Regions from separate parts of the Candidatus Pantoea soli genome, predicted to be linked through region 2. Evidence: riboswitches for the same ligand, from Rfam matches in the RefSeq annotation. Region 2 holds a riboswitch; each other region holds the start of a gene.
The links. Region 2 has a riboswitch for thiamine pyrophosphate ahead of thiC (phosphomethylpyrimidine synthase ThiC). Riboswitches for the same ligand answer to the same signal wherever they lie in the genome.
Positions count from the first base shown of each region.

Region 1: linked by a shared signal. The riboswitch ahead of thiB (thiamine ABC transporter substrate binding subunit) and the one ahead of thiC (phosphomethylpyrimidine synthase ThiC) in region 2 are both predicted to bind thiamine pyrophosphate.
Region 3: linked by a shared signal. The riboswitch ahead of thiM (hydroxyethylthiazole kinase) and the one ahead of thiC (phosphomethylpyrimidine synthase ThiC) in region 2 are both predicted to bind thiamine pyrophosphate.

Region 1 is NZ_CP032702.1:697,431-707,758, forward strand. Features, by position in the region: gene rapA (RNA polymerase-associated protein RapA) at 1-1,437, opposite strand, end outside; gene polB (DNA polymerase II) at 1,590-3,950, opposite strand; gene D8B20_RS03175 (DedA family protein) at 4,097-4,858, shown strand; gene thiQ (thiamine ABC transporter ATP-binding protein ThiQ) at 4,855-5,556, opposite strand; gene thiP (thiamine/thiamine pyrophosphate ABC transporter permease ThiP) at 5,540-7,150, opposite strand; gene thiB (thiamine ABC transporter substrate binding subunit) at 7,126-8,112, opposite strand; TPP riboswitch at 8,159-8,252, opposite strand; gene sgrR (HTH-type transcriptional regulator SgrR) at 8,288-9,949, opposite strand; gene D8B20_RS03200 (MFS transporter) at 10,206-10,328, shown strand, end outside.
Region 2 is NZ_CP032702.1:220,498-230,825, reverse strand. Features, by position in the region: gene D8B20_RS01025 (YjaG family protein) at 121-711, opposite strand; gene nfi (deoxyribonuclease V) at 774-1,442, opposite strand; gene hemE (uroporphyrinogen decarboxylase) at 1,445-2,512, opposite strand; gene nudC (NAD(+) diphosphatase) at 2,552-3,325, opposite strand; gene rsd (sigma D regulator) at 3,416-3,922, shown strand; TPP riboswitch at 4,045-4,145, shown strand; gene thiC (phosphomethylpyrimidine synthase ThiC) at 4,237-6,156, shown strand; gene thiE (thiamine phosphate synthase) at 6,159-6,824, shown strand; gene D8B20_RS00990 (aminotransferase-like domain-containing protein) at 6,966-8,417, opposite strand; gene D8B20_RS00985 (DUF1127 domain-containing protein) at 8,594-8,782, shown strand; gene rpoC (DNA-directed RNA polymerase subunit beta') at 8,851-10,328, opposite strand, start outside.
Region 3 is NZ_CP032702.1:2,413,285-2,423,612, reverse strand. Features, by position in the region: gene metG (methionine--tRNA ligase) at 70-2,103, opposite strand; gene apbC (iron-sulfur cluster carrier protein ApbC) at 2,266-3,378, shown strand; gene D8B20_RS11255 (GNAT family N-acetyltransferase) at 3,383-3,826, opposite strand; gene ahpC (alkyl hydroperoxide reductase subunit C) at 4,161-4,724, shown strand; gene ahpF (alkyl hydroperoxide reductase subunit F) at 4,796-6,364, shown strand; gene D8B20_RS11240 (hypothetical protein) at 6,418-6,621, opposite strand; TPP riboswitch at 6,928-7,024, shown strand; gene thiM (hydroxyethylthiazole kinase) at 7,058-7,843, shown strand; gene thiD (bifunctional hydroxymethylpyrimidine kinase/phosphomethylpyrimidine kinase) at 7,840-8,640, shown strand; gene D8B20_RS11225 (GntR family transcriptional regulator) at 8,761-9,447, opposite strand; gene D8B20_RS11220 (mannitol dehydrogenase family protein) at 9,526-10,328, opposite strand, start outside.

The sequences.
Region 1 (10,328 bases), 480 kb from region 2:
GCCTTCAAACTCCTGATAAATCTGCTCCGGATAGAGCATGTCGCGCGCGCGCTCTTCTGCGCTCTTGCGCGCGCCCATGATGCCGGAGACTTTGATCGCCGTCTGATATTGTGCCGGCAGCGGCAGGCGAATCTGGTGCAGTTCGCGTTTCGGGAAGCCCTTCACGCCATTACGCGTGTTGCGGAACAGCACGCGGCTGGTGCCGTGGCGATCCATCAGCATCGAAATCAGCTCTTTGCGCGCTTCGGTTTTCCCGTCGCGATCGCTGTTTGCCACCTGCAGCAGCGGTTCAATATCCTGCTCGCCCACCAGATCGTTAATCAGGTTCATCTCATCCTGACTGATGGCGTGATCGGCCAGCAGCGCGCTGACCGCATCGGCCACCGGGCGGTAGTGCTGCTGTTCAGCCACAAACTGGCTGAAGTCGTGGAAACGGTTCGGATCGAGCAGGCGCAGACGGGCAAAGTGGCTTTCCATACCCAGCTGTTCCGGGGTCGCGGTCAGCAGCAGCACGCCCGGCGTGTTTTCCGCCAGCTGTTCAATCACCTGATATTCGCGGCTGGGGGCGGCTTCGCTCCACGCCAGATGGTGCGCTTCGTCCACCACCAGCAAATCCCAGTCGGCATCGGTCAGCAGCTCCAGACGCTGTTTGTTGCGGCGCACAAAATCCAGTGAACAGATAATCAGCTGCTCGGTGTCAAACGGGTTGTCGCTGTCGTGTTGCGCTTCGGTGTAGCGGTCGTCATCAAACAGGGCAAAACGCAGATTGAAGCGGCGCAGCATCTCCACCAGCCACTGATGCTGCAGCGTTTCCGGCACCACAATCAGCACGCGCTCGGCGCGACCGGCCAGCAGCTGCTGCTGAATGATCATGCCGGCTTCGATGGTTTTTCCCAGGCCGACTTCATCGGCCAGCAGCACGCGCGGTGCGTGACGGCGGCCAACGTCATGTGCGATGTGCAGCTGGTGCGGGATCAGGTTGGTGCGCATACCGCGCAGGCCGCTGACGGGCAGGCGATACTGCTCACTCTGGTATTTACGCGCGCGGAAGCGCAGGGCAAAGCGGTCCATGCGATCCAGCTGACCGGCAAACAGACGGTCCTGCGGCTTGCTGAATACCAGTTTGCTATCAAGCATCACTTCACGCAGGACAACGTTGTTTTCTTCGGTATCAAGACGCGTGCCGATATAAGTCACTAAATCATTTTCGTTGCGGACTTCATCGACCTGCATCTGCCAGCCTTCATGGCTGGTCACGGTATCACCCGGATTAAAAATCACGCGGGTGACAGGAGAATCATGCCGGGCATAGAGGCGGTTTTCGCCGGTGGCAGGAAACATCAAAGTGACCATGCGCGTGTCCAGCGCCACGACCGTACCCAGTCCCAGCTCACTTTCCGTATCGCTAATCCAGCGTTGACCCAGTGTAAATACCATATATTTTTTGCTCGATTCTCAAAATGACAAAAAGAAGTTCGCCTGCTCTCAGGCAATACCCAACCGCCAAACGGGGTGTCTGGTCAGGTTGTGCGTGCGGTGAGAATCAGGAAGGGCGCTATGGTACTGGATGGCAGGGCATTCGTCACCTGTCAAAAAAGCCCCAGCTGCCCGGTGATCAGTGTAGCAAAGTCGTCGCCGACAAACGGCAGAATGCCCTCGGCGACGGGCTGCAGCTGCCGGCTGACGTAGTGATCGTAATCCAGCGGCGTGCTGCGTGCCTCCAGCGGCTCCGGCCCGGCGGTCGCCATGACATAGCGGATAGAACCGCCATTCTGATACTGCAGCGGCCGCTGCAGTTTGCGATTGTGCTCGTCGGCCAGTCGCGCCGCGCGCACGTGCGGCGGCACATTGCGTTCATAATCTTTCAGCGGCCGGCGCAGGCGCTTTTTATAGACCAGCTGATCGTCCAGCTCGCCAGCCAGCAGTTTAGCCACCGTGTCGCGGATATAGTCCTGCCACGGCTCGCCGCGAAAGATGCGGCCATACAATGCCTGCTGAAACTGCTGCGCCAGCGGCGTCCAGTCCGTGCGTACCGATTCCAGTCCTTTAAATACCAGCTGTTCGCCACCGTGGCTGCGGATCAGCCCGGCGTAGCGCTTTTTGCTGCCCTGTTCGGCGCCACGAATCGTGGGCATCAGAAAACGGCTGAAGTGGGTTTCATACTCCAGCTCCAGCGCGCTGCTCAGGCCATAGGTTTGCTGCAGATGCTGCTGCCACCATTGATTGACGTGCTGCGCCAGACGCTGACCAATGGCCGCGGCGTCGGCTTCACTGTGCGCCTGCTTCAGCCAGACAAAGGTAGAATCGGTATCGCCGTAAATCACATCAAAGCCTTCGGCTTCAATCAGTTCGCGCGTCTGCTGCATGATGGCGTGACCGCGCAGCGTAATGGAGGAGGCAAGGCGCGGATCAAAGAAGCGGCAGGCGCTGGTGCCCAGCACGCCATAGAGCGCATTCATAATGATTTTTAAGGCCTGCGACAGCGGTTTATTGCCGTCGCGTTTCGCGGCTTCGCGCCCCTGCCAGATCTGTTCAACAATTGCTGGCAAACAGTGCGTATGGCGTGAAAAGCGCGCATGGCGGAAGCCAGGCACCGAATCGGTGTCATCCGGATGCGCCAGCCCTTCCACCAGCCCGACGGGGTCAATCAGGAAGGTGCGGATAATCGAGGGATAAAGGCTTTTGTAATCCAGCACCAGTACCGAATCATACAGGCCGGGACGTGAATCCATGACGTAGCCGCCCGGGCTGGCTTCCGGCGCGACCTCGCTGGGGTTAGGGGCGACGAAGCCGGCGCGGTGCATGCGCGGAATATAGAGATGGCTGAAGGCCGCGACCGAACCGCCGTGGCGATCGACCGCCAGCCCGTTCACGGTGGCGCGCTCCAGTAAAAACGGCATGATAGCCGTGTGCTGAAAAATGCGCGTTACCAGCTCGCAATCCCGCAGGTTATAGGTGGCCAGCGCCGGCTTGTCGTTGGCGAAGCGCCAGTTGATCTCTTCCATGCGCTGCCACGGGTTATCAATGGCTTTGCCTTCACCCAGCAGCTGGCGCGACACGGCCTCCAGGCTAAAGGAGGGAAAATCCCAGAAGGCTGATTTCAGCGCCTCGATACCGTCGATCACCAGCCGGCCAGCGGCCTGCGCAAAAAATACCCCCGGCTTAAAGCCGTGTTCGCGCCACTCCAGTGGCTGCTGCTGGCGGCCCAGGCGCAGCGGAATGCCGTAGCGATCGGCGTGTTTCTGTAATACGCGCAGGTCAAACTGCACCACATTCCAGCCAATCAGCACATCCGGATCGTGGCGTGCAAACCAGGCATTAAGCTGTTCCATCAGCTGCGGGCGGCTGTCGACATAAATCAGCTCAAAATCCAGCGCGCTGGCGTCACCGACCGGCGGGCCCAGCATATAGACCTGCCGCTGACCGCAGCCTTCCAGACCAATACAGTACAGTTCGCCGCGCTCGGTGGTCTCGATGTCCAGCGACACCCACTTCAGCTGCGGACGATAGTCCGGATGGGGTTTCAGGCGCGCATTCACCAGGCTGTCGCCGCGCGCCTCGCCGCTGAACCAGACCGGCGCGGTAATGAAGCGCTCCATCAGAAAGCGCTCCGGCGGACGGATGTCCGCTTCGTAAAGGGCAATGCCGTTTTCACGCAGGCGTTTTTCCAGCTGCTGCAGCTGGCGGTGGCTGCGGCAATAAAGACCAAACACCGGGCGGCGGCGGAAATCTTTCAGCGTCAGTGACTGCAGGCGCACCTGGCGCTCACCGGCAAGCAGCGCTTCGGTCTGCGCCCGAAACACCTCGGGAATAAAAGCCACCGACTCCTGAGCGGGCAACACCAGCCGCTGCGGGCCGTTATCGGTCGCCAGCCAGAGCACCACTTCGCTGCCGGTGGGGGTATCCCGCCAGTGGCGGGTGAGCAGAAATCCTGCGCGCGCGTCGGTCACGTCAACTCCGGATAGTGAATTGCTGTCAGTATAACATGGATGTTTATCCAGTATCAGCTGACCGGCGCAGCCAGCGGTAAATCTTGCCTTGACGCTGTGGCGCAGGCTCAGGACAATCCAGCCTTCATATTCCGCAGAGGATATTTATGGAAGCCTGGATTCAACACCTGTTTACGCAATCGCTGGAGTACGCGCTGATCGCCGTGGCGCTGGTCACTTTTTTAGAATCGCTGGCGTTTGTGGGTTTGCTGTTGCCGGGCACGGTATTAATGGCCAGCCTCGGCGCGCTGGTCGGCAGCGGTCAGATCGGACTGTATCCGGCCTGGGCGGCCGGGCTGGCGGGTTGCCTGATCGGCGACTGGGTTTCCTATGGCATTGGCTGGAAATTCCAGGGGCCGCTGCACCGCTGGAAATACCTGAAAAAGTATCAGGGGCTGCTGGATAAAACCGAGCACGCGCTGCATCAGCACAGCATGTTTACCATTCTTGTCGGACGGTTTGTCGGGCCGACACGTCCGCTGATCCCGCTGGCCGCCGGCATGCTGGAGCTGCCGGTGCGCAAATTCCTGCCGCCCAATATTATCGGCTGTGTCCTGTGGCCGCCGGCGTACCTGATGCCGGGCATTCTGGCGGGCGTGGCGATCGATGTACCGCAGGCGCAGGGCGACAGCTTTAAGTGGCTGCTGCTGCTGGTGGTGCTGTTGCTGTGGCTGGGGGGCTGGCTGCTGTGGCGCTGGTGGCGCAGCGGCAAAACCCGCGACTGGGCCAGCGGCTATTTGCCGCTATCCCGTCTGCGCTGGCTGGCGCCACTGATGGCGCTGACCGGCATCGCGGCGTTTATCGCGCTGCTGTTCCATCCGATGATGCCCGTCTTTCTGCAACTGCTGTGGAAGGTGTTTTTCGCCTAACGCGCTTTGACGCCCAGAATCGCCGCCGCCGCGTTTTCACCGCGCAGCAGCGCGGCGGTCGGGCCATCCCACCAGACCCGTCCGTCAACGATCACCAGGCTGCGCGCGGCGATCTGCTGCGCATCCTCCAGGCTGTGCGACACCATCAGCAGGGTAATCTGTCGCGCCTCACACACTTCGCGCACCCGCTGCAGCATTTCGCCGCGCAGGGCCGGATCGAGCGCGGAGAAGGGTTCATCCAGCAGCAGCACCGGCTGATTGCGCAGCAGGCAGCGCGCCAGCGCCACGCGCTGACGCTGGCCGCCGGAGAGCTGGCCTGGCAGGCGCGACAGCATCTCCTGCAGGCCGGTCTGATGCGCAACGTGCAGCAGTTGCTGCTGCTGATCGCGCGTCAGTTTTAAACCGGGATGCAGCCCCAGCCCCATGTTTTGCTGCACGGTAAGGTGCGGAAACAGATTGTTCTCCTGAAACAGCATTGAGACCGGTCGTGCGGAGGGCACGCTGTGGGTATGATCCACGCCGTTGATATGCAGTTCGCCCTGGCTGACCGGCAGAAAGCCGCCGAGCAGGCTCAGCAGGGTGCTTTTGCCTGCGCCGCTCGGGCCGAGAATCGCCAGGCGTTCACCGGCTTCGGCGTGAAAGCTGAAGCGCATCGGCAGATGCTGGTACAGGTAAGTCAGGTTATTCAGTGTCAGCATGGCGACCCGGTAATTTTTCCATCAGGGTAAAAAGCAGCAGGCATAACAGCAGCAATAGCAGGGCGGTAACGGCACCGTCTGCCCCACGATAAGCGCCAATCTGCTGAAACAGGTAAAACGGTAAGGTGCGGAAATCGACGCTGCCAAACAGCGCCACCACGCCAAAATCGCCAATCGACAGCACGCAGGCAAAGGCCAGCGCCTGCGCCAGCGGGCGCTGCAGCGCCTGCAGCTCGATCAGTCGCAGGCGATGCCAGCCGCTGATGCCCAGTGAGGCGCACAGCGGACCGTAGCGTACGCTCAGGTCGCGCATCGGGTTTTCCAGCACTTTCATTGCATAGGGAATGGCGATCAGCGCATTGGTGAAGATCACCAGCGCATCGGCGCGCTGCGGCAGGCCTGTTGTGGCATTGAACAGCAGAAAGAAGCCGCTGGCCAGCACGATACCCGGCATGGCGAGGATCAGCATGCCGCTCATCTCCATTGCCTGCGCGCTCAGCAGGCGCTGACGCTGGCGCAGCTCGCGGCTGCTCCACAGCAACATCAGGGTGAGTACCGCGCACAGCACGCCCGCCCCCAGCGCAATGCGCAGCGAGGTAAAGGTAGCCTGCCAGAGTGCGGGCTGTTGCAGCGCGCCCGCTACGCCGCCGTGTAACCCATCCACCACCACCGCCGCCAGCGGAGGCAGCAGTAGCAGCAGCGCCAGGCCAATCAGCAGTGCATCGGCCACGCGCGCCAGCCTGCTGTCCTGCGGATCGCGCCAGCCGCGCAGCGTCTGACTGCCCGGCGCGATAGCCTGACTGAAGCGCTGGCTCAGCAGCACCAGCAGCAGACAGCAGCCGAGCTGCAGCAGGGCCAGCAGCGCGGCGCGGCCAGGATCGTAATCAAAATTCAGTGCCTGATAGATGGCGAGTTCCAGCGTGGTGGCCTGCGGGCCGCCGCCCAGCGCCAGCACAGTGGCAAAACTGGCAAAGCACAGCATAAAAATCAGCGCGGCGGTGGGCAGGATCTGGCGGCGCAGCCACGGCCACTCCAGCCAGTGAAACAGCCACCAGCCGCGCATGCCCAGCTGGGCTGCCAGCTGCCGCTGCTCAGCGGGAATGCTCTCCAGCGCCTGCAACAGCATGCGGGTGGCCAGCGGCAGATTAAAGAAAACGTGCGCCAGCAGAATGCCCTGCAGACCATAGGGAGAGAAATGATAAGAGAGGCCGAGCGCGGCACAGAGCTGCGCCAGCCAGCCAGTACGCCCGTAAACGCTCAGCAGGCCAAATACCGCCACCAGCACCGGCAGCACCAGCGTCATGGCGCACAGGCGCAGCAGCAGGGCGCGGCCAGGAAAACGGCGGCGATAGAGCGCCCGGGCCAGCGGTATGGCAGGCACGACCGAGCACAGCGCAGAGAGCAGGGCCTGTTCAAATGAAAAGGCCAGTACATGATGCAGATAGCTGTCGCTCAGCAGCGCCTGCCAGTCGGTGGCGGGTGCGGCGGCAAGCAGCGCGCCAAATGCCAGCAGCGCCACCGCACACAGCAGCAGCGCGCTGAACGCCCCCGGAATCAGCCAGCCGGGCATTAACGGCTGACGGCCTGTTGCCATGTACGAATCCAGGCGGCGCGGTGTTCAGCGACCTCGGCAGGGGTAAACTGCAGCGCGTCAGCCGGCACCGGCAGCGTGGCGTAACCGGCGGGCAGCGCGGTTTTGATCACCGGATACATCCAGTTGCCGGTGGGTATCGTCTGCTGGAAGGCCGGGGACACCATAAACTGCATAAACTGCTGAGCCAGCTGCGGCTGCTGGCTGCCGGCCAGTCGGGCGGCCACCTCCACCTGCAGATAATGTCCTTCGCTGAACGGCGCGGCTGCATACTGATCTTTCTTCTCTTCGATCAGATGGTAGGCGGGTGATGTGGTGTAGCTCAGCACCAGATCGCCTTCGCCTTTCAGAAACAGGCCGTAGGCTTCACTCCAGCCTTTGGTGACCGTTACGGTTTTGGCCGCCAGCTTTTGCCAGGCCTGATCCGCATGTTCGCCAAACACTTTCTGCATCCACAGCAGCAAGCCCAGCCCCGGCGTGCTGGTACGGGGATCTTCATAGATCACGCGCCATTTTTCCGGGCTTTCTGCCAGCTCCCGCAGGCTTTTGGGCGGATTTTTCAGTTTGGTTTTGTCGTAAACGAAGGCGAAATAGCCGTAATCGAACGGAATGAACGTGCTGTTGTGCCAGCCATCCGGCAGCTGCAGAGTGCGGGTATCTACCTGGCTGGGAGCGAACAGGCCGGTTTGTTCCGCCGCCTGGACCAGATTGTTATCCAGGCCCAGCACAATGTCGGCCTTGCTGTTTTTGCCTTCCATACGAACCCGGTTAAGCAGGGAAACGCCATCTTCCAGCGCCACGTATTTCAGTTCGCAACCGCACTGCGCTTCAAAGGCTTTTTTTACCGCCGGGCCGGGGCCCCATTCAGCGGCGAAGGAATCGTAGGTATAAACGGTGAGGACAGGTTTGGCAGCAAGCGCCGGTGCGCATACCAGCAGCAGCACGGGCAGAACTTTGTTTAACACTTTGCGCTCCTTGAGGAGAAGATAACGTTGAGTCGCAAAGGATCTGAGCAGCAGGCCTCTCAAATCCCTACGCCGGTACAAACCGGATCAGGTTCGACGGGTCTCTCTCAGCCAGTTATCCGGCACCCCGTTGAGAACGGCTTAGTGTAGTCACTTCTGTGACAGCGCGAAAGCCTCACAGATCCGGCGGGGCGAACCAGGCGGACTTGAAATCAAACCAGCCCAGCGTATTGAGGCGCACGCCACGCATGCTGCGCTGCCCTTCCAGCAGCAGCCAGTGATGGAACAGCGGATGCAGGTAGTTGTGGCTGACCAGCTGGCGGCTCCACTCCGCCAGCGGCAACGCATTGTCGCGCCAGCGTGCGGCATCGGCTGACCAGTCGAGCGGAACACAGTGCTGCATCAGCGGCAGCTCATACAGCTGCGCAAACAGTGCATACTCCAGCGGCAGGGTGAAATTGACGCTGCCCAGCCAGATATCGCTGTCGCCCGCGCCGGCATACCACTCTTCATAGCTGACTTCACGCGTTATCAGCGTGACACCCTGCTGCGCCAGCAGCGGGCGCAGCGCACTGGCAATGCCTTCGTGTTCAACGTGCTGGCTGTACCAGCTGAGCGTCAGCTGCGTCAGCCCCTGCGGTTTGCTGACGGGATCGAGATCGCGCCGGTGATGCCAGCGCGGCAGCAGGCCATAAGCCGGAAACCAGTAGCGCTGATAGCCCACGCCGGCATGATTCAGCAGCGCCACCGGATTCAGCAGATAGCTGACCCAGCGGCGGAAGTCGGCATCGCGTCCGCGTGCGGATCGCTGATCGTACAGCAGAAAGTAACAGCCTTCTTCCAGCCGGCTCTCCTCTGACTTTTCATCTGCGCTTTCCCCTTCCAGCTTTACACCGGCATAGACCAGCTCATCGCTGATCTCCGGTAACACCCAGATGGAGACGTCATCAATCAGCGCGCGGTAGCCAAAGTAGTCGTCAAAAGCGGCAATCTTCAGCTGCGTCTGCTGATTACGCACCACGCTGTAGGGGCCGGTGCCAACCGGCTGCGCTGCAAAGTTGGGCAGCGCGGGCCACTCGCGCGGCAGAATCATCGCACTGACGCTGCCCAGCAGCCATGGCAGCCAGCGATCCGGCTGGCTGAGATGAATATCCAGCGTCCACGGAGCCGGCGCGTGCAGGCGGACCAGATGGGAAAACAGCGGCTGGCTGCGCACCCGTTCCAGCGAGGCGATAACATCCTCCATCGCCAGTTCGCGGCCGTGATGAAAGCGAATGGCCGGGCGCAGAAAGAAGCGCCAGTGCAGCGGAGACGTTTGCTGCCAGTGGTGCGCGATATCCGGTTCAATTTCCCCGTTTTCCTCATTTACCCGCGTCAGGCCGCTGAAAATCTGCCGTGCCAGATGGGTTTCCGAGCGGCGCAGCGGCGAACCCGGCAGCAGGCTGGGCAGCGGACGGTAGTAAAGCACGCGCAGAATATGTTTGCCCTGCCGGAAGCTGCGTCCCAGATGGGCGGCAATCATCTGCCGCACCTGATGCTTATCGCCGACCAGCTGAACCAGCTGGTCAATCCGATCCTGCTCCAGCAGTTCGTCGGCGCGCTGCTGCTGCAGTGCCAGTCCGGTGCAGCAGAAACGCAGCTGCGAACGTTTGCCGCGTCCGGCCTCCGCCTGCCACTGCAGCCAGCCCGCCTGCTGCATGGCAGCGAGCAGGTTGCGCATATGGCGACGCGAGCAGTGCAGCCGCGCGGCCAGCTCCTGCAGCGTGATCGCCTGATCCTCCCCCTGACAGTGTTGCCACAGGCGGATAAATTGCTGCTGCAGACGGGCAGAAGACATAAAAGGGGAACTCCTTTGCGACATCGCTCAGTTTTTACTGCCTCATATTAAAGGCATACTGCCTGCAACGGAAAGAGCGGGAGGCATTCATACATGAATGGCGCTCATCCCGGGATTCTGCCCAGGCGGAATCGTTTCTGAGTAGGGTGCAATTTCACCGCCAGCAGGGGATCTCTGCTGGCTTTTTTTGATCGGCTGTGAAATCGTCTACGCTCTTTTTTTGGGTTCTGCTTTTCTTCCTCAAAGGGATTTCTGCATGAAATCGCTGTTAACGCGGCCGCGCCGCCTCAATCCGGTTTATCTCTCCTTTATGGCCGTGTCGTTCATGGTGGGCGTCGCCGGCGCGCTGCAGGCGCCGACGCTGAGTCTGTTTCTGACG
Region 2 (10,328 bases):
CTCTTCAGCCTGCACGCACCGATAGCCACAATTTTCAGCCCCCCAAATGTAGACCAGACAGGGGGCCGATGTGAAGCCTCCAGGCTCGGTAATTCGGGCCTGAAGTCACGTTTTCTCGCCTTATTGCTGAAAATTTATACCGATGTTACTGATTCCCGCTTCACGCAGGTCTGAACGCAACCCTTTGATCAGTTCGAGGTCCCGTTCCTCGCAGTCTGCGAGCAGGCGGAAAATCTCCCACTGCAGATCCCATTCGTCAATTACCGCCTGGTTTTCACGCAGCTCGTCGTCGCTCATTTCGCGACCGGCCTGCGTCATTTCCAGGATGGCGACGGTGGTAATTGACGTGCGGCTGACCTCAATAGCGTGCTCCAGCGTTTCGCCGCTCAGCTGTGCGTGCAGGACTTCACTGAGCGCCACGCAGGCATCAATCGCCGGGTGAACACCGTAAACGTCAAAATCATCCCCGTTCGGGATTGCCGCTTCCAGTTTCTCCAGCTGGCTGTCGAAATTGATTTTGGCATCCTTCACCGTCAGGCTTTCCCAGACCAGATCAAGAATACGGCGATAAAGCTGCGCATCGGCGAATCCGGTCTGCTGACAAAAGGCCCAGTAATTCGGGAACATTCGCTCACACAGACAGGCCATAAAAGTCATGTGCTGCCAGCTTTCCAGCTTCGCCAGACGCAAATGGACGGGGTTCTGTAACATCAAACTTACTCTCGGTAGATTAGCTGGCGGCAGTGTACCGCAAAAGCCGCAGACAAACAGCGTCAGCGCGCATTTTGCCACTTCATAAAAGCGGGCCGGCCGGAGGCTACCGCATCGGCCCAGCGGGTGGGCTCCGGCAGACGATAACCCGCCATGCAGGCTTCCACCCAATGCAGTGCGCTGTCGAGGCTGACGCGATGGCCCGTCGAGACAAACAGCGGGTTGCAGCGCGCTTTACTGCGCCATACCCAGCCAATCTGTTCTCCTTTGTCCATCAGCGGCTGCCGGCTGCCGGGCGTCGGGTCGAGATCGGCAAACCGTCCGCATAAGCGTTTTTTGGCCACGCCAATGGTCGGCACATCGATCAGCGAGCCGAAATGCGCTGCCACCCCCAGGCGACGCGGGTGGGAAATGCCGTGCCCGTCCACAAACAGCAGATCGGGCTGCTGTGAAAGTTGCTGCCAGGCGGCCTGCAGCGCCGGGATTTCGCGGAAAGAGAGAAAACCGGGGATATACGGCATGGTGGTGGCAATGCGCGCAATGCGATGCTCCACCAGCGTTAATGAAGGGTATTCCAGAATAACCAGCGCGGCGCGGGTCACCTCACCGCCCTGTTCAAATCCGACATCGGCACCGCCAATCAGGCGCGGCGGCATGACATCAAAGTCATCCTGCCGCACTACATGAGCGGCGCGTTGTAACTGTTCCTGACGTAGTGCGGCTAAATCCATGCTTATTCCTGATGATACTGTCGTGACAAACGATGCACCGCCTCGACAAACGCCCCCGCATGTTCGGGTGGCACATCCTGATGGATGCCGTGGCCGAGGTTAAATACATGCCCTTCGCCTGCGCCAAAGCCTTGCAGAATGCCAGCGACTTCCTGCTCAATGCGCGCAGGCGGTGCATACAGCATAGACGGGTCCATGTTGCCTTGCAGCGCCACTTTGTGCCCGACACGGCGACGCGCATCAGCGATATCGGTGGTCCAGTCCAGTCCCAGCGCATCGCAGCCGGTCTCTGCCATCGCTTCCAGCCACTGCCCGCCGCCTTTGGTGAACAGGGTGATTGGCACGCGACGCCCTTCGTTTTCATGCAGTACGCTATCAACGATTTTATGCATGTAATACAGCGAAAACTCGCGGTAATCCCGACCGGTCAGCACGCCGCCCCAGGTGTCGAACACCATTACCGACTGCGCACCGGCTTTGATTTGCGCGTTCAGGTAAAGAATGACGCTATCCGCCAGTTTGTTCAGCATCGCATGCAGCGTCTGCGGATCGGCGTACATCATTTTTTTGATTTTGGTGAACGCCTTGCTGCTGCCACCTTCAATCATGTAGGTAGCCAGCGTCCACGGACTACCGGAAAAACCGATCAGCGGTACTTCACCCTTGAGGTTATGGCGGATGGTGCGCACGGCATTCATCACGTAGCCCAGCGCGTCTTCCGGATCGGGCACGGGCAGTTTGTCTACATCCGCACGGCAGGTAATCGGGCGGGAGAAACGTGGCCCTTCGCCGGTTTCAAAGTACAGCCCCAGTCCCATCGCATCCGGAATGGTCAGAATATCGCTGAAGAGGATCGCCGCATCCAGCGCATAACGGCGCAGCGGCTGCAGGGTGACTTCACACGCCAGCTCCGCATTCTTACACAGCGACATAAAATCACCGGCCTCGGCGCGGGTGGCTTTGTACTCCGGCAAATAGCGTCCGGCCTGGCGCATCATCCAGACAGGGGTAACATCTACCGGCTGGCGCAGCAGGGCGCGCAGATAACGATCGTTCTTCAGTTCACTCATAATGGGCTCTCTCATGCTAAGGGCGGCAGTGTAGCATTTTCAGGCCGCGCTGGCGCGGCACAGCGCCACCGTGTCTTCAATCAGCCGGCGTGCGACAGTGCCCGGCGGTGGCAGTAACGGCAGGTCGTCGTAGCGGAACCAGCCGGCATCCAGCAGCTCTTTGCCGTCATGCTGCAGCTCACCACCGTCGTATTCGGCCATAAAGGCCATCATGAGCGAGTGCGGGAATGGCCACGGCTGGGAGGTCACATAGCGCACATTTTTCACCCGGACATTGCTCTCTTCCATCACTTCCCGCGCTACCGCCTGCTCCAGCGTTTCGCCGACTTCAACAAAACCCGCCAGCACGGTGTAGATGCTGTTGCGATGACGGGCGTGATTTGCCAGCAGGATCTCTTCACCGCGGCGGATCGCCACGATAATGCAGGGCGCAATCTGCGGATAGTAGCGTTCATGGCAGTGGTGACACAGGCAGGCGAACTCGCGCTTACTGAACTGCATTTCATGACCGCAGTATCCACACCAGCGATGCGAACGGTAAAATTCTGCCAGCTGCACACCGCGTCCGGCCAGCTGGAACAGGCCGACATCTTCGTCGATCAGCTGACGAACAGAGGCCATGCTTTCCGGACGCGCTTCACGTATCAGCCAGACATTTTCCCCCAGCCATTCGCCGATCTGCAGTCCCTGACAGCCCACCAGACCAAATTCTGCGGCTAAGCCATGCGGCAACGCGCCCTGCGGCAACCAAAGTTTCTGTTCCGAGCTGACAATCCACCAGCCAGCGTCTACGCTTGAGATCTCACGTTGCATCTTAATCGTTGTCCTTAGCGTCAAATGGCACGCTGAAATCATGCTGTTAAGTGTGTGTAATAAACAACTATAACTCACCTGGAGTCCCGTATGCTTACCCAGTTAGATAACCTGACCAGGCGTGTAGGTGGCGGTAATGAATTCGTCGACGCCTGGTTGCGCGACCGCCGGCAACTGCTTGTTGCTTACTACGCTTTAATTGGCATGAAGCCGCACAAAGAAGCGCTGAGCGCGCTGGATGAAGAGGCGCTGGACGGTTTCTGTCACTATCTGGTCGACTATCTCTCTGCTGGCCACTTTGGTATTTATGAACGCATCATCAAAGAGATGGAAGGCGACAGCCCGATGATTGCGTCCGCACAGATTTTTCCGGCGCTGGAGAGCAACACCGACCGCATCATGCAGCTGTATGACAGTCATCTGCAGCAGGCGATCAATGACGACAACTGCGTGGATTTCCAGCAGGCGCTGTCGGAAGTCGGTGAAGCGCTGGAGTCGCGTTTTACCCTGGAAGATAAACTGATTCAGCTTGCCTGGGATAACCAGCTGGCGCGCCCGCCGGTCGCCAACGACAGCACCATTGCCCGTCCCGCTTAAGCCGGCGCGGTGGTAAAAAACTTGTGATTCCTGAAAACCCCTCTTATGCTGAGTGGGTTTTTTTATGCCTGCCAGAGGCATAACGTTGGGGGTGTCGCTGCAGCAGCGGACACCCTGAGACGTACACCTTGTCGGAGTGCCCTATCGGGCTGAGACCGTTCATTCGGGATCCGCGGAACCTGATCAGGTTAGTACCTGCGAAGGGAACAAGAGTAGTCAGTATCAGCGTGTGGCTGGCGTTCCGCCGGTAACGGCACGCTTACTCCTTCCGGACTCCGGACAAGCAACTTCCCCTTAATGACAGGAAATTTGCTATGTCTGATGCTAAACCTTCTCGTCGCGAGCAACGCGCCCGGGCGCAGGAATTCATTGATTCACTGCAGGGAACCGCGTTCCCCAATTCAACGCGTATCTGGATCACCGGCAGCCGGCCGGATATCCGGGTGCCGATGCGTGAAATCCAGCTCAGCCCTACCCACACTGGCGGTACGAAAGATCAGCCGCATTACGCCGAAAATGAACCAGTGCCGGTCTATGACACCGCCGGCGCATATGGCGATCCGGCGGCGGCCATTGATGTCCATCGCGGCCTGGCGAAACTGCGCGCCGGCTGGATCGAAGAGCGTGGCGACAGCGAAACGCTGCGCCAGCAAAGTTCCGCCTACACCCAGCAGCGTCTTGCCGATGACGGCCTTGACCACCTGCGCTTTGAACACCTGCCCCAACCGCGCCGCGCCATTCGTGGCCGGCGGGTTACCCAACTGCACTATGCGCGCCAGGGCATCATTACGCCCGAGATGGAGTTTATTGCCCTGCGCGAGAACATGGGCCGTGAACGCATTCGCAGCGAAGTGCTGTTACAGCAGCATCCGGGCCACAGTTTTGGCGCGCAGCTGCCGCAAAATATCACCCCGGAGTTTGTCCGCCAGGAAGTGGCCAGCGGCCGCGCCATTATTCCGGCCAATATCAATCACCCGGAATCGGAACCGATGATTATCGGACGAAATTTCCTGGTGAAGGTTAACGCCAACATTGGCAACTCTGCGGTCAGCTCCTCAATCGAAGAGGAAGTGGAAAAGCTGGTGTGGGCAACGCGCTGGGGGGCGGATACGGTAATGGATCTCTCTACCGGCCGCTATATCCATGAAACGCGCGAATGGATTCTGCGTAACAGTCCGGTGCCCATTGGCACCGTGCCCATCTATCAGGCGCTGGAAAAAGTGAACGGGATTGCCGAAGATCTGAGCTGGGCAGTTTTCCGCGACACGCTTCTGGAGCAGGCAGAACAGGGCGTCGATTACTTTACTATTCACGCGGGCGTACTGCTGCGTTATGTGCCAATGACCGCGAAGCGCCTGACCGGTATCGTTTCACGCGGCGGCTCGATCATGGCGAAATGGTGCCTGTCGCACCATCAGGAGAACTTCCTGTATCAGCACTTCCGCGAGATTTGCGAAATCTGCGCCGCTTACGATGTCTCGCTGTCGCTGGGCGACGGTCTGCGTCCGGGTTCAGTGCAGGATGCCAACGATGAAGCCCAGTTCGCCGAACTGCGCACGCTGGGCGAGCTGACGCAAATTGCCTGGGAATACGATGTACAGGTGATGATTGAAGGCCCGGGTCATGTGCCAATGCAGATGATTCGCCGCAATATGACCGAGCAGCTGGAACACTGCCACGAAGCGCCATTTTACACGCTTGGCCCTCTGACCACGGATATTGCGCCGGGCTACGATCATTTCACTTCCGGCATTGGTGCCGCCATGATCGGCTGGTTTGGCTGCGCCATGCTGTGCTACGTCACGCCGAAAGAGCATCTGGGCCTGCCCAACAAAGAGGATGTGAAGCAGGGGCTGATTACCTACAAGATCGCTGCCCACGCGGCCGATCTTGCCAAAGGCCATCCCGGCGCGCAGATCCGCGATAACGCTATGTCGAAAGCGCGCTTTGAATTTCGCTGGGAGGATCAGTTTAATCTCGCCCTTGATCCGCATACGGCACGCGCTTTTCATGATGAGACACTGCCACAGGAGTCCGGCAAAGTGGCGCACTTCTGCTCAATGTGTGGCCCGAAATTCTGCTCAATGAAAATCACCCAGGAGGTGCGGGAATTTGCTGCCCGCCAGGAAGCGGAGGCGCAGCCGGTGGCGATCGGCATGGCACAGATGTCCGATGCCTTCCGCAGCCGCGGCGGCGAACTCTATCACGCCGCCGATGCCCTGAAAGAGGAATAATCATGACACACGCTTTTCCCGCGACCGCCCCGCAGCTGGGGCTCTATCCGGTGGTCGACAGCACGGCGTGGATCGCACGCCTGCTGGACGCCGGGGTGCGGACTATCCAGCTGCGCATTAAAGATCGTCAGGAGCATGAGGTCGAGGAGGCGGTGCGTACCGCCATCGCGCTCGGCAAACAGTATCGTGCCCGCCTGTTTATCAACGATTACTGGCGGCTGGCTATTCAGTATCAGGCTTATGGTGTGCATCTTGGTCAGGAGGATCTGGAGGTGGCCGATCTGGCTGCCATTCGTAACGCCGGCCTGCGTCTGGGGATCTCCACGCATGACGACGCCGAACTGGATCGCGCGCTGGCGCTGCGCCCCTCTTACATTGCCCTTGGCCACATTTTCCCGACGCAGACCAAAGAGATGCCTTCCGCACCGCAGGGCCTGACGGAACTGAAGCGCCATCTGGCGCGCTTACCGCATATTTCTACCGTCGCCATTGGCGGAATCACACTGGCACGTGCGCCAGAGGTGAAAGCCACCGGCGTCGGCAGCATTGCGGTGGTGAGCGCGATTACCCAGGCGCCGGACTGGCGTGCTGCCACCCGGCAGCTGCTGGATATCGCAGGCGCCGGAAGCGGGATCGCAGAGACGCCGTCATCTTCTGTATCCGGATAACGAAACGCGGAATCCGTTGCACAGCCTCAATCTTCAGCACTGGTACCGATACAGGAGATCGCTAAAGTAAGCCTGCCCGCTGTCGCTTGCAGCGGGCCAGGGCTGGCTTCCCCGACTCTCTGTCCGGCCCTGCCCTTCACGCTAATCCGTCACGGAGGAAGCAGGTGCATCGGTACTGGCTGCATGCATCGCACGCTCAATCGCCGCGCCCAGCTGCGCCACCGCCCGCTCGGTCTGCGCATTCATCGGCAGGCCATAATTCAGACGCAGGCAGTTGCGGTATTTCCCCGACGCCGAAAACAGCGATCCTACGGCGACCTGAATATTCAGCGCCCGCAATTCAGCATTCATCCGCACGGCGTCAAACGCTTCCGGCAGCTCAACCCACATCAGAAAACTGCCCTGCGGCCGCGACACGCAAATGCCGCAGGGAAAGTAATGACGCACCCAGCAGCTGAAGGTTTCATAGTTGCGCTGATACACCTGACGCATGCGGCGCAGGTGCGGCAGGTAGTGCCCCTGGCGGATAAACTCCGCCACCGCGTGCTGCGGCTGCGTTGCCGTCGAGCCGGTGCCGATGTATTTCATGTGCAACACGCGATCGCGATAGCGCCCCGGCGCGACCCAGCCCACACGCAGACCCGGTGCCAGCGTTTTAGAAAAGGAGCTGCACAGCAGCACGCGGCCATCCATATCCAGCGATTTCAGGGTAATTGGCCGCGGATACTCCCACGCCAGCTCGCCATATACGTCGTCCTCAATGATGGCGGCATCGAAGCGTTGCGTCAGCGTCAGCAGCGCGCGCTTGCGTGCTTCCGGCATGATAAAACCCAGCGGGTTATTGCAGTTGGGCACCACCACCACGGCTTTGATTGGCCACTGTTCAAACGCCAGCTCAAGGGCTTCAAGGCTGATGCCGGTTACCGAATCAGTCGGGATCTCAATCGCCCGGATGCCGAAGCCGCGCAGCGTCTGCATGGTGCCATGAAAAGCCGGCGATTCGACGGCGATAATATCGCCCGGCTCGCAGACCGCACGCACCGAGGCCGACAGCGCCTCATGGCAGCCGGTGGTAATAACAATATCCTCCGCCGTCAGCTGACAGCCGCTGTCGATGGCGAGGCGCGCGACCTCTTCGCGCAGGGCCGTCACGCCCAGCAGACTGTCGTAGTTAAGCGTGGCGATATCCTGCTTCTGCGCCTGGCGCGCCATGATTTTCCATAGGGGTTTCAGCGTTGGCTGTGATAAATCCGGCATGCCACTGCCGAGCTGCAGGGTATCGCCGCCGGTCCGGCTGCTGAGCAATTCCAGCACCGCGTCCCACTGCGTGATCTCAACCGGGCGCTGCACCGGTCGCGTCAGCGCAGGCACCGGCGGGGTGGCTTTGCGCGTGGCCACGAAATAGCCGGAACGCGGCTGCGGCACAATCAGCAGCTTCTCTTCCAGCAGATGGTAGGCCTGCTGCACGGTACTGATGCTGACGCCGTGTTCCAGACTCAGGGTACGCACCGAAGGCAGTCGCTCGCCGCTACGGTACAGCCCCTGTTCAATACGGTCCGATAACAAACAGGCCAGATGCTGATAGCGCGTCATTGTGTGCCTCTTTCAGACAGGAGTGACCGGAAAACCGGTACAGATGAAAGGCTTTTCTACCATTCAGATAGGGTGAAAGGCAATCTGTATGCAGAAGATATGTTTTTTTTGCGTCTGTATTGCGCAGTGCGATCAACGGAGAATGGGCCTCATACATCACACTGAGGACGAAGATTATGGAATTCGATCAGAATCGGGCCGCAAAACCGTTTAACGTCACGTTACCGGATATGTTGCGTGGGTTAGTACGCGTAGTGAAGCGCTGGCACGCGAAACGGCAGACCCGTCTCTTGCTGGCGAACCTGAGCGACGCGCAGCTGCGCGATATTGGCCTGACGCGACAGGATATCGATCGTCAGTGCTAAGAAACGCCGGGCGAAAAAAAACCCTGCCGGAGCAGGGTTTTTTATTGGTCAGCTGACGCAGCAGACGATTACTCGTCGTCGCTTCCGCCCAGACCTGCGTTCAGCAGTTCAGCCAGGCTGGCAGAGGCTTCATCCGCAGTAACCTGCGGTGCTGCCGGTACTTCGCCTGCCTGACGGCGACGCATACGATCCTGATGGTAAGCGTAACCGGTACCTGCCGGGATCAGACGACCCACGATAACGTTCTCTTTCAGACCGCGCAGTTCATCGCGCTTACCTGCTACTGCGGCTTCGGTCAGGACACGGGTGGTCTCCTGGAACGATGCTGCAGAGATGAACGACTCGGTTGCCAGAGACGCTTTGGTGATACCCAGCAGATCGCGCATGTAGGTTGCACCGATTTTGCCGTTCGCTTCCAGATCGCGGTTGGAGATCTTGATACGAGAGACTTCTGCCTGCTCGCCTTCCAGGAACTCCGAGCTACCCGCGTTCATGATGGTCGCTTTACGCAGCATCTGACGCACGATGACTTCGATGTGCTTATCGTTAATCTTAACGCCCTGCAGGCGGTAAACTTCCTGCACTTCGTTGGTGATATAACGGGTCACCGCATGGACGCCACGCAGACGCAGGATATCGTGTGGTGATTCCGGGCCGTCAGAAACGACGTCACCGCGTTCAACACGCTCACCTTCGAATACGTTCAGCTGACGCCATTTCGGAATCATCTCTTCGTACGGATCGCTGCCATCAACCGGCGTGATCACCAGACGACGCTTGCCTTTGGTCTCTTTACCGAAGGAGATAATACCGCTGATCTCCGCCAGGATAGCTGGCTCTTTCGGACGACGCGCTTCGAACAGATCCGCAACGCGCGGCAGACCACCGGTGATGTCCTTGGTACCGCCAGATTCCTGCGGCACACGCGCCAGGGTATCACCCGAGCTGATCTTGACGCCATCTTCCAGCTGTACAATCGCTTTACCAGGCAGGAAGTATTGCGCAGGCATATCGGTACCCGGGATCAGAACGTCGTTACCGTTGGCATCAACGATTTTCAGTGCCGGACGCAGGTCTTTACCACCCGAAGTACGCTCTGCGGAATCCAGTACCACCAGCGATGACAGACCGGTGAGGTCGTCAGTCTGACGGGTAATGGTCTGACCGTCGATCATATCGGTAAAGCGGATGAAACCACCCACTTCAGTGATAACCGGCATGGTGTGTGGATCCCAGTTCGCTACGGTTTCGCCCGCGGCAACCTGCTCGCCATCACCTTTCGCCATCACTGCACCGTAAGGCACTTTATAGCTCTCTTTGGTACGACCGAACTCGTCGATCATTTTCAGCTCAACGTTACGCGAAACGATAACCAGCTTCCCGGAGGAGTTGGTTACTGACTTGGCGTTGGTCAGCTTGATAGTACCTTTGTTCTTCACCTGAATGCTGGATTCAGCAGCCGCACGCGATGCCGCACCACCGATGTGGAACGTACGCATCGTCAGCTGAGTACCCGGCTCACCGATGGACTGTGCTGCGATAACGC
Region 3 (10,328 bases), 1.6 Mb from region 2:
TAACCTTAACAAGCCGGTTTCACAGTGACATCCGGCCTGCGGCAGAAGCGCACCGCAGGCGCGGCAGCATTATTTCACCGGCATCCCGGGCTGGGCGCCGCTGTCTGCCGAAAGCACAAACAGATCTTTGCCACCCGGGCCGGCAGACAGCACCATCCCTTCGGAGAGGCCAAAGCGCATCTTACGCGGCGCCAGGTTGGCCACGATGATGGTCATTCTGCCGACCAGCACCGACGGATCCGGATAGGCCGCGCGAATACCGGAGAAGATCTGACGCTTCTCGCCGCCCAGATCCAGCTGCAGACGCAGCAGCTTGTCGGAGCCTTCCACCAGTTCCGCCTGCTCAATCAGCGCCACACGCATGTCGACTTTGGCAAAATCATCAATGGTAATGGTGTCACCAATCGGCGCATCGGCCAGCGGACCGCTTACCGCTGGCGCACTAGCCGCGGCGGCATCCTCTTTCGACGCCGCAATCAGCGCTTCAACTTTGCTCATCTCAATACGGCCATACAGCGCTTTGAACGGTGCCACGCTGTGATCAAGCAGCGGCCGGGCGATGCCATCCCAGCTCAGTTCACACTGCAGGAAGGCTTCAGCGCGCTCGCTCAGCGAAGGCAGTACCGGCTTCAGCCAGGTCATCAGCACGCGGAACAGGTTAATCCCCATCGAGCAGATGGCCTGCAGATCGGCATCGCGGCCTTCCTGCTTCGCCACCACCCACGGAGCCTGCTCATCCACATAGCGGTTGGCAAGGTCGGCCAGCGCCATGATTTCCCGGATCGCGCGGTTATATTCGCGGCTTGCCCAGGCTTCACCGATCTTCTCCGAGGCATCAACAAAGGTCTGGTACAGCGCCGGATCGGCCAGCTCGCTGGCCAGTCTGCCGTTGAAGCGTTTGGTAATAAAACCGGCGTTGCGGGAAGCCAGGTTGACCACTTTGTTCACGATATCTGCGTTCACACGCTGCACAAAATCTTCCAGATTCAGGTCGATATCGTCGATACGCGATGAGAGCTTGGCCGCATAGTAATAGCGCAGGCTGTCGGCATCGAGGTGCTGCAGCCAGGTGCTGGCTTTGATAAAGGTGCCGCGCGATTTCGACATCTTCGCGCCATTCACCGTCACATAGCCGTGCACGAACAGATTGGTCGGCTTACGGAAGCCGCTGCCTTCCAGCATGGCCGGCCAGAACAGGCTGTGGAAGTAGACGATATCTTTACCGATAAAGTGATACAGCTCGGTGGTGGACGCCTGGTGCCAGAATTCGTCGAAATCAATGTCGCCGCGCTTGTCGCACAGGTTTTTGAACGAGCCCATATAGCCGATAGGCGCATCCAGCCAGACATAAAAATATTTGCCAGGCGCACCGGGGATCTCAAAGCCGAAGTACGGCGCATCGCGGGAGATATCCCACTGCTGCAGGCCAGCTTCGAACCACTCCTGCATCTTATTGGCCACCTGCTCCTGCAGCGCACCGGAGCGGGTCCACGCCTGCAGCATCTCGCTGAACGAAGGCAGATCAAAGAAGAAGTGTTCGGAATCACGCATCTCCGGCGTCGCACCGGACACCACGGATTTAGGCTCAATCAACTCGGTCGGGCTGTACGTTGCGCCGCACACTTCACAGTTATCACCGTACTGATCCGGAGATTTGCATTTCGGGCAGGTGCCTTTAACAAAGCGATCCGGCAGGAACATGCCTTTTTCCGGATCGTAGAGCTGCGAAATGGTACGGTTTTTAATGAAGCCGTTCTCTTTCAGACGGGTATAGATCACCCCGGCCAGTTCGCGGTTTTCATCACCGTGCGTCGAATGGTAGTTGTCGTAGCTGATGTTGAAACCGGCAAAATCCGTTTCATGCTCCTGCTTCATCTCTGCAATCATCTGCTCCGGCGCGATGCCCAGCTGCTGGGCTTTCAGCATAATCGGCGTGCCGTGAGCATCATCCGCGCAGATAAAGTAAACCTGGTTGCCACGCATTCGCTGGTAACGCACCCACACGTCAGCCTGAATGTGTTCAAGCATGTGACCGAGATGGATAGAGCCGTTTGCGTACGGCAGGGCGCAGGTTACCAGTAATTTTTTAGCGACTTGAGTCATAATTTGCGTAGCTTTCCGTAAATGAAAAATCGGGCTTAGATGTTAACCGAAGGACCTCCTGGCGTAAACACAGCAGGACAGTCGCGTCACTTTTCACGCCGGTCTGATATGATTGACAGCACACCGCCGTAATCCGGCGTCATGACAAAATAAGGAGTAGGGATGACCGCACAATCCCGCGAACAGCATTCACCTGAAGCGTTGCGCGCCGTGGTTATCGGCGTGCTGAGTGGCTTTGAACATCCGACACTGCATCACAATCTGACCACCCTGAAAGCGCTGCGCCACGTCGCGCTGCTGGATGAGACGCTGCATATTGAACTGGAGATGCCTTTTGCCTGGGCCAGCGCCTTTGAAGCGCTGAAAGCGCAGACCAGCGCCGAACTGCTGCGCCTGACCGGCGCGCGGGCTATCGACTGGCGGCTGCGCCACGACATCGCCACGCTGAAGCGCGTGAAAAACCACCCCGGCGCCAGCGGCGTGAAAAACATCATTGCGGTTAGTTCCGGCAAAGGCGGCGTGGGCAAGTCCAGCACGGCGGTCAATATGGCGCTGGCGCTGGTGGCTGAGGGTGCCCGCGTTGGCATTCTGGATGCCGACATATACGGGCCGTCGATCCCTAACATGCTGGGCACGGAAAAACAGCGCCCGACCTCACCGGACGGCACGCACATGGCGCCGATCATGGCGCATGGCCTGGCGACTAACTCGATCGGCTATCTGGTCACCGATGACAATGCGATGGTGTGGCGCGGCCCGATGGCCAGCAAGGCGCTGATGCAGCTGCTGAATGAAACCCTGTGGCCGGAACTGGACTACCTGATTCTGGATATGCCGCCGGGCACCGGCGACATTCAGCTGACGCTGGCGCAGAACGTGCCGGTCACCGGTGCGCTGGTCGTGACCACGCCGCAGGACATTGCGCTGATTGATGCGCGTAAAGGCATCGTGATGTTTGAAAAAGTCGAGGTGCCGGTGCTGGGCGTGGTGGAGAATATGAGCGTGCACATCTGCAGCGAATGCGGCCATCATGAGCCGATTTTCGGCACCGGCGGCGCGCAGCAGCTGGCGCAGGATTACCATACGCGGCTGCTGGCTCAGCTGCCGCTGCATATCCATTTGCGTGAAGATCTGGATGACGGCGAGCCAACGGTTATCCGCCGTCCGGATAGCGAATTTACCGCACTGTATCGCCAGCTGGCTGGCCGCGTGGCCGCGCAGCTTTACTGGCAGGGCGAAGTGATCCCGGGCGACATCGCTTTCCGCGCGCTGTAAGCCGCTATTTCCCGCTGGCGCGCGCCGTCAGCGGGAAGTGCATCAGCACATATTTTCCCTGTTCGCTTTCACCCAGCGCTTCCCGCTGCCAGCCCTGGTTTTCATAAAAGGCCAGGGCGGCTTCATTGTTCAGCAGGCATTTCAGCGCACCGGTAGAGGTAAAACGCTGCTGTACCGCTGCCAGCAGCGCACGACCGACGCCCTGACCCTGAAACGCCGGGTCGACATACAGGCTGTGCAGAAAATTATCGTTTTCCAGCAGGCCGGCAAAGCCCGCACGATGGCCGTTCAGCTCGGCCACCAGCACCGTCTCGCCGAGAATGACCGCATCCAGATCCTCCAGCTGCCACGCATCGCCATCCAGCCATGTCCAGCTGTGGCGGCGCGCAGCCAGGAACAGCGTGCGCAGAAAAGGGCGATCGGCTTCCTCAAAGGGACGAATTTTCACGACCAGACTCCATTGTAAAAAGCGGGACGATGACGCAGCGCGGTGATATCACGCCGCGCCTGACAGGCCGGGCACGAGAAAGGCGTGCGCCAGGCTGTTGTCTCACCCTTCGTCCGGCAAAGGTGAATGAATGTTTATAAAAGTAGCAGCGGCGCGGCGAAAAGATAAAGCCTGTCACAGGCATGGGTTTTATGTGTAGAATGCCGCGGCAAGCCGCATGATATCTGGCCTCAGGCTTTTGATAGCTTTTGATTATCTGATTGATAACGTCTGCATATTAGAAGTTGGCCCGGAAATTATGTAGCCTTCATCACATCTTTTAACGGAGGTCACCATGTCTATCATTAATACCAAAATCAAACCGTTTAAAAACGCAGCATTCAAAAACGGCGAATTTATCGACGTAACCGAGAAAGACGTTGAAGGTAAATGGAGTGTTTTCTTCTTCTACCCGGCTGACTTCACCTTCGTTTGCCCGACTGAACTGGGTGACGTAGCAGACCACTACGAAGAGTTCCAGAAACTGGGCGTAGACATCTACTCCGTTTCCACTGACACGCACTTTACCCACAAAGCCTGGCACGGTTCTTCTGAAACCATCGCGAAAATCAAATACGCGATGATCGGCGACCCGACTGGCGCACTGACCCGTAACTTCGAAATCATGCGTGAAGCAGAAGGTCTGGCTGACCGCGGTACTTTCATCGTTGACCCGGAAGGTATCATCCAGGCCATCGAGATCACCGCAGAAGGCATTGGCCGTGACGCATCCGATCTGCTGCGCAAAGTGAAAGCGGCTCAGTACGTGGCGTCTCACCCAGGTGAAGTCTGCCCGGCTAAATGGAAAGAAGGCGACGCAACGCTGGCACCTTCTCTGGACCTGGTTGGCAAAATCTAAGTCTGTTCAGGCCCTTCGATCTTTCTTCTATCGGGTGCTGCGGCACCCGATTTTCTTCACAGGAACTCACTATGCTCGACACTAACTTAAAAACCCAGCTCAGGGCTTACCTTGAGAAATTAACAAAACCGGTTGAGTTGATTGCCACGCTGGATGATGGTGCGAAATCCGCAGAGATCCGTTCGCTGCTGACGGATATCGCCAGCCTGTCTGATAAAGTCAGCTTCCGTGAAGAGAACGATCGCCCGGTCCGTAAACCCTCTTTCCTGATCACCAACCCAGGCAGCCACAGCGGCCCGCGTTTTGCAGGTTCGCCGATGGGCCACGAATTTACCTCACTGGTACTGGCACTGCTGCAGACCGGTGGGCATCCGTCGAAAGAAGCGCAGAGCCTGCTGGATCAGGTGGCGGCGCTGGATACCGACCTGCATTTTGAAACCTATTATTCGCTCTCCTGCCACAACTGCCCGGACGTGGTGCAGGCGCTGAACCTGATGGCGATTCTGAACCCGCGCATCAGCCACACGGCAATTGACGGCGGTATGTTCCAGAATGAAATCACCGAGCGCAATGTTATGGGCGTGCCGGCGGTGTACCTGAATGGCAACGAGTTTGGTCAGGGCCGCATGAGCCTGGCAGAAATTGTCGGCAAGGTTGACACCAATGCGGATAAGCGCGCCGCGGAAGAGCTGAACAAGCGTGCCGCTTACGACGTGCTGATTGTCGGCAGCGGCCCGGCAGGTGCAGCGGCAGCCATTTATTCTGCGCGTAAAGGCATCCGTACCGGCCTGATGGGCGAACGCTTCGGCGGCCAGGTGCTGGATACCGTAGACATTGAAAACTACATTTCGGTGCCGAAAACCGAAGGGGCGAAACTGGCAGGTTCACTGCGCGCACACGTCGACGACTACGATGTGGACGTGATTGATACCCAGAGCGCCATCAAGCTGATTCCTGCGGCGAAAGAGGGCGGCCTGCACGCCATTGAAACCGCCTCTGGCGCGGTGCTGAAATCACGCAGCATCATCATTGCCACCGGAGCACGCTGGCGCAACATGGGCGTACCGGGTGAGGAGCAGTATCGCACCAAAGGCGTAACCTACTGCCCGCACTGCGATGGCCCGCTGTTTAAAGGCAAGCGCACCGCTGTCATCGGCGGCGGTAACTCCGGCGTTGAAGCTGCTATCGACCTGGCCGGGATTGTCGAGCACGTTACGCTGCTGGAGTTCGCAGGTGAAATGCGCGCCGACAAAGTGCTGCAGGATAAGCTGCGCAGCCTGAAAAACGTAGATGTGATTCTGAATGCGCAGACCACGGAAGTAAAAGGCGACGGCAGCAAAGTCACCGGCCTGAGCTATATTGATCGCACCACGCAGACCAGCCACGACCTTGCCCTCAGCGGCATTTTCGTGCAGATTGGTCTGCTGCCGAATACCGGCTTCCTTGAAGGGGCAGTGGAGCGCAACCGCATGGGTGAGATCATCATCGATGCAAAATGCGAAACCAGCCTGAAAGGGGTGTTCGCGGCCGGTGACTGCACCACCGTGCCGTACAAGCAGATCATCATTGCCAGCGGTGAAGGAGCGAAAGCGTCACTCAGCGCCTTTGATTACCTGATCCGCACGCAACCGGCTGAATAAGATTTTGCGATAGCCACGCAACCGCCCCGCAACCTGTGTTGCGGGGCTTTTTTTTATCCCAGCCAGCGCCGCGCCTGCGCATCACTGATATCGCGATAATAGATTTTCTCTATCCGCGCCCCGCAACGCTGGCAGCGTGCGGTGATGTGCGTGGCAAGGCCGGCGCGGCTGCCGGGACGCAGGGCGCCTTTGCGGGAAATCCTGATGCGATGCCAGCGGTGGCCATGGGGAATCAGACTAAACAGTTTTGACAACATGCAGATATCCGGAGCAGTGAGGCCAGTGAAGAATGTCCGGAGAGGGATTAGGCCGTTTTCTGCCGCGCCGCAGTTTGACGCGCATCAAACCGAGAGCAGGTGAGGAAAAAATAGCCGGTTTTGCCCCTGTTCAATCACAATAGCGCTGCGGAGACCCCTCTGCGCAGACAGGCTTTTTTGATCGGCACCGCGGTTTACGCATTTCCGGCGCACGCTTCAACCTGATCTGCGCCCGCTTTCTGGCCAGCACCCACATGATTTACAAGCCGATTCGCTGCGATTATGCTGGTGACGCGCGCGCATTGCGTGCATGACTCGGGGTGCCCTTCTTTGTGAAGGCTGAGAAAAACCCGTATTACCTGATCTGGATAATGCCAGCGTAGGGAAGTCAGATGCCTGACCGCATTCGCCTTCTTGATCGCCGGTTAGGAGCGTTATGACACAGCCTGACCTTCTCTCCTCCGCGCAGCTTGCGCACTCACTGCTGCTGCTGCGTCAGCAGGCACCGCTGGTGCACTGCATGACCAACGATGTGGTACAAACCTTTACCGCGAATGTGCTGCTGGCGCTGCGCGCCTCACCCGCAATGGTGATTGATGCGCAGGAAGCGGCGCAATTTGCCGGCTTTGCCGATGCGCTGGTGATCAATGTCGGCACCCTGACGCGGGAGCGCAGCGCAGCGATGCTGACCGCCGTAAAGGCGGCGCAGCAGGCCGGCAAGCCGTGGACACTGGACCCGGTCGCCGTGGGCGCGCTGACATTGCGCACGGAATTCTGCCAGCAGCTGCTGCCGCTGCAGCCCGCCGCCATTCGCGGTAACGCCTCAGAGATTCTGGCGCTGGCACAGCAGTCGGCTGGCGGGCGCGGGGTGGACAGCGTGCACCAGGCGGATGCCGCACTCGATGCCGCCGCGGCGCTGGCGCAGCGTTACCGCACCCTTGTCGCGGTAACCGGTGAAGTGGATTACGTCACCGACGGCAGCCGGATGCTGGCTATTCCAGGCGGCAGTCCGCTGATGACGCGCGTGGTGGGCACCGGCTGTGCGCTATCGGCTGTGGTCGCCGCCTTTGCCAGCCTGCCGGGCGACAGGCTGCAGCATATCGCCGCCGCCTGTGGCGTGATGGCGCTGGCCGGCGAACAGGCGGCTCGCAGCGTGGCCGGGCCGGGCAGCTTTGTTGCGGCCTTTATCGACGCGCTGTGGACGCTGGAGGTAGCAGTATGAAACGGATCAACGCGCTGACCATTGCCGGCACCGATCCCAGCGGCGGTGCCGGGATCCAGGCCGATCTCAAAGCCTTCTCCGCGCTGGGTGCGTACGGCACCAGCGTCATCACCGCGCTGGTGGCGCAAAACACCTGCGGCGTGCAGTCGGTGTATCGCATTGCGCCGGAATTTGTCGGGGCTCAGCTGGATTCCGTGCTGGACGACGTGCGCATTGATGCGGCGAAAATTGGCATGCTGGCGGAAACGGCGGTGGTGGAGGTGGTGGCGGAGAAGCTGAATCGCGCCCGTTTGCCGTTTGTGGTGCTGGATACGGTCATGATTGCTAAAAGCGGCGATGCGCTGCTGGCACCGGAGGCGGTTGCCGCTATCCGCGAACGGCTGCTGCCGCAGGTGTCGCTGATCACGCCGAATCTGCCGGAAGCCGCCGCGCTGCTGGGGTGTGCCGTGGCGCAGGATGAAAAGAGCATGCTGCAGCAGGGCGCTGCATTGCTGGATCTGGGCTGCGAGGCGGTGCTGATGAAAGGCGGCCATCTGCAGCACAGTGAGAGCCCGGACTGGCTGATCACCCGCGCCGGCCGCCAGCGCTTCACCGCGCCGCGCGTCAATACCCGGCACACGCACGGCACCGGCTGCTCGCTGTCGGCGGCGCTGGCTGCGCTGCGACCGCGCCACAGCGACTGGGCCGCCACGGTGGAAGAGGCCAAAGCCTGGCTGCAGGGCGCGCTGCTGCAGGCGGATTCGCTGGAGGTCGGGAAAGGTATCGGACCGGTGCACCACTTTCACCGCTGGTGGTAGCGCTGCTGCCGCAAGGCGGACAGGGCTGTGGCGCGGGCGGAGGTCAAAACGCGTAACGCGCCCGCTGCGCTGCAGGCCGGGCAGCGTTCGCAGCTGTCCGGCAGAGCAGGGCGCGGCGCGTTACAGCCCCTCAAACCAGGCGCTGTTGCGCTCAGCAATCGGCGTGATGGTCAGGATCATCTCCTGCAGATGTCGCCGCATCGCCGCTTCCGCACCGTCGGCATCCTGCGCTTTCAGCGCCTGATAAATCTCTTCATGCTGCTGGATCAGGTTTTCCGGGGGTGACACTTCGCTCAGCGTCAGAAAGCGCACGCGATCCAGTGTCGCTTTGATGTTTTCTACCGTCTCCCACGCCAGCAGGCAGTCGATGCCTTCGGCGATCAGGCGGTGAAACTCATCATCCAGCGCCAGAAAGGCCTGGCTGTCATGGCGTTCGGCGGCCAGACGCTGCAACTGCAGATTGTGCTCCAGCGCCATTAAACCCGCGGGCCCGATCTCCAGCGCGGCGCGGCGCACTACGGCAATCTCCACCGCTTCGCGGATAAAGCGTCCGTCAGCCACGCGCTGCGCTGAGATTTTGCGCACAAACGTGCCCCGCTGTGGCAATACCTGCACCAGACCGGCTTCCGCCAGCTTAATAAACGCCTCGCGTACCGGCTGACGCGAAACGTTGAAGCGCGCAGACACTTCTTTCTCTGAAAGCAGTGAGCCCGGATGGATGACGCAGGTCACGATGTCCTTGCGCAGGTAGCGGTAAATCTGCTGATTCACCGGTTCGCTGGTGGTGATGGTATAGGCAATCGACATGCAGCAATATCCGTATTACGGCTGGCGCTGACCAGCCCGATGAGAAAGGCTCAGTCTAATCAGCACGCTGCGTCCGCGCTACACATTTGTGCAACCGCCTGACCCTTCTGTGACAAGGGCCTGGACCGTGGCGCGCGCGCCGGCGGTGCGCAGTTGCTGATAGAGTTCGGTCAGCCGCGAGACAAAGGCGGTGTGATAGCGCAGGTCGTCGCCGAACACCGTCTGCAGTCGCAGCAGTGCGGCAACGCGCTGTGCGCCATCCTCGCTGTTCGCGACAATGCCTGCCAGCTGCGCGCTCAGCGGATCGCGCACGGTAATCGGCGCGCCCTGTTCATCCACACCGCTGATAAAGCGCATCCAGCCTGCCACACCCAGCAGCAGAAAATCGCACGGCGTGCCGTTGCGCAGATGCCAGCGCACGCTGTCCAGCAGACGCTGCGGCAGCTTTTGCGTGCCGTCCATGGCGATTTGAGCGATGCGGTGTTGAATGGCGCGGTTCTGATAACGTGCCAGCAGCGCATCGGCATAAGCTACCCGATCGACACCCTGGATACGCAGGGTGGGCGCCTGATCCTGCAGCATCAGCCGGCGGGCGGCGGCCCGAAAATGGGCGTCAGCCATGCAGTCGCTGATATGTGTATAACCGGCCAGATAGCCCAGATACGCCAGAAACGAGTGACTGCCGTTCAGCATGCGCAGTTTCATCTCTTCAAACGGCAGCACGTCGCTGACCAGCTCCGCGCCCGCGTTTTCCCAGGCCGGGCGACCCTTCACAAAGTTGTCTTCAATCACCCACTGGAAAAACGGCTCCGCTTCAACCGCAACCGGATCGTGGCTGCCGAGGCGCGCCGCCAGGCGGGTAAACGCCTCGTCGGTCATGG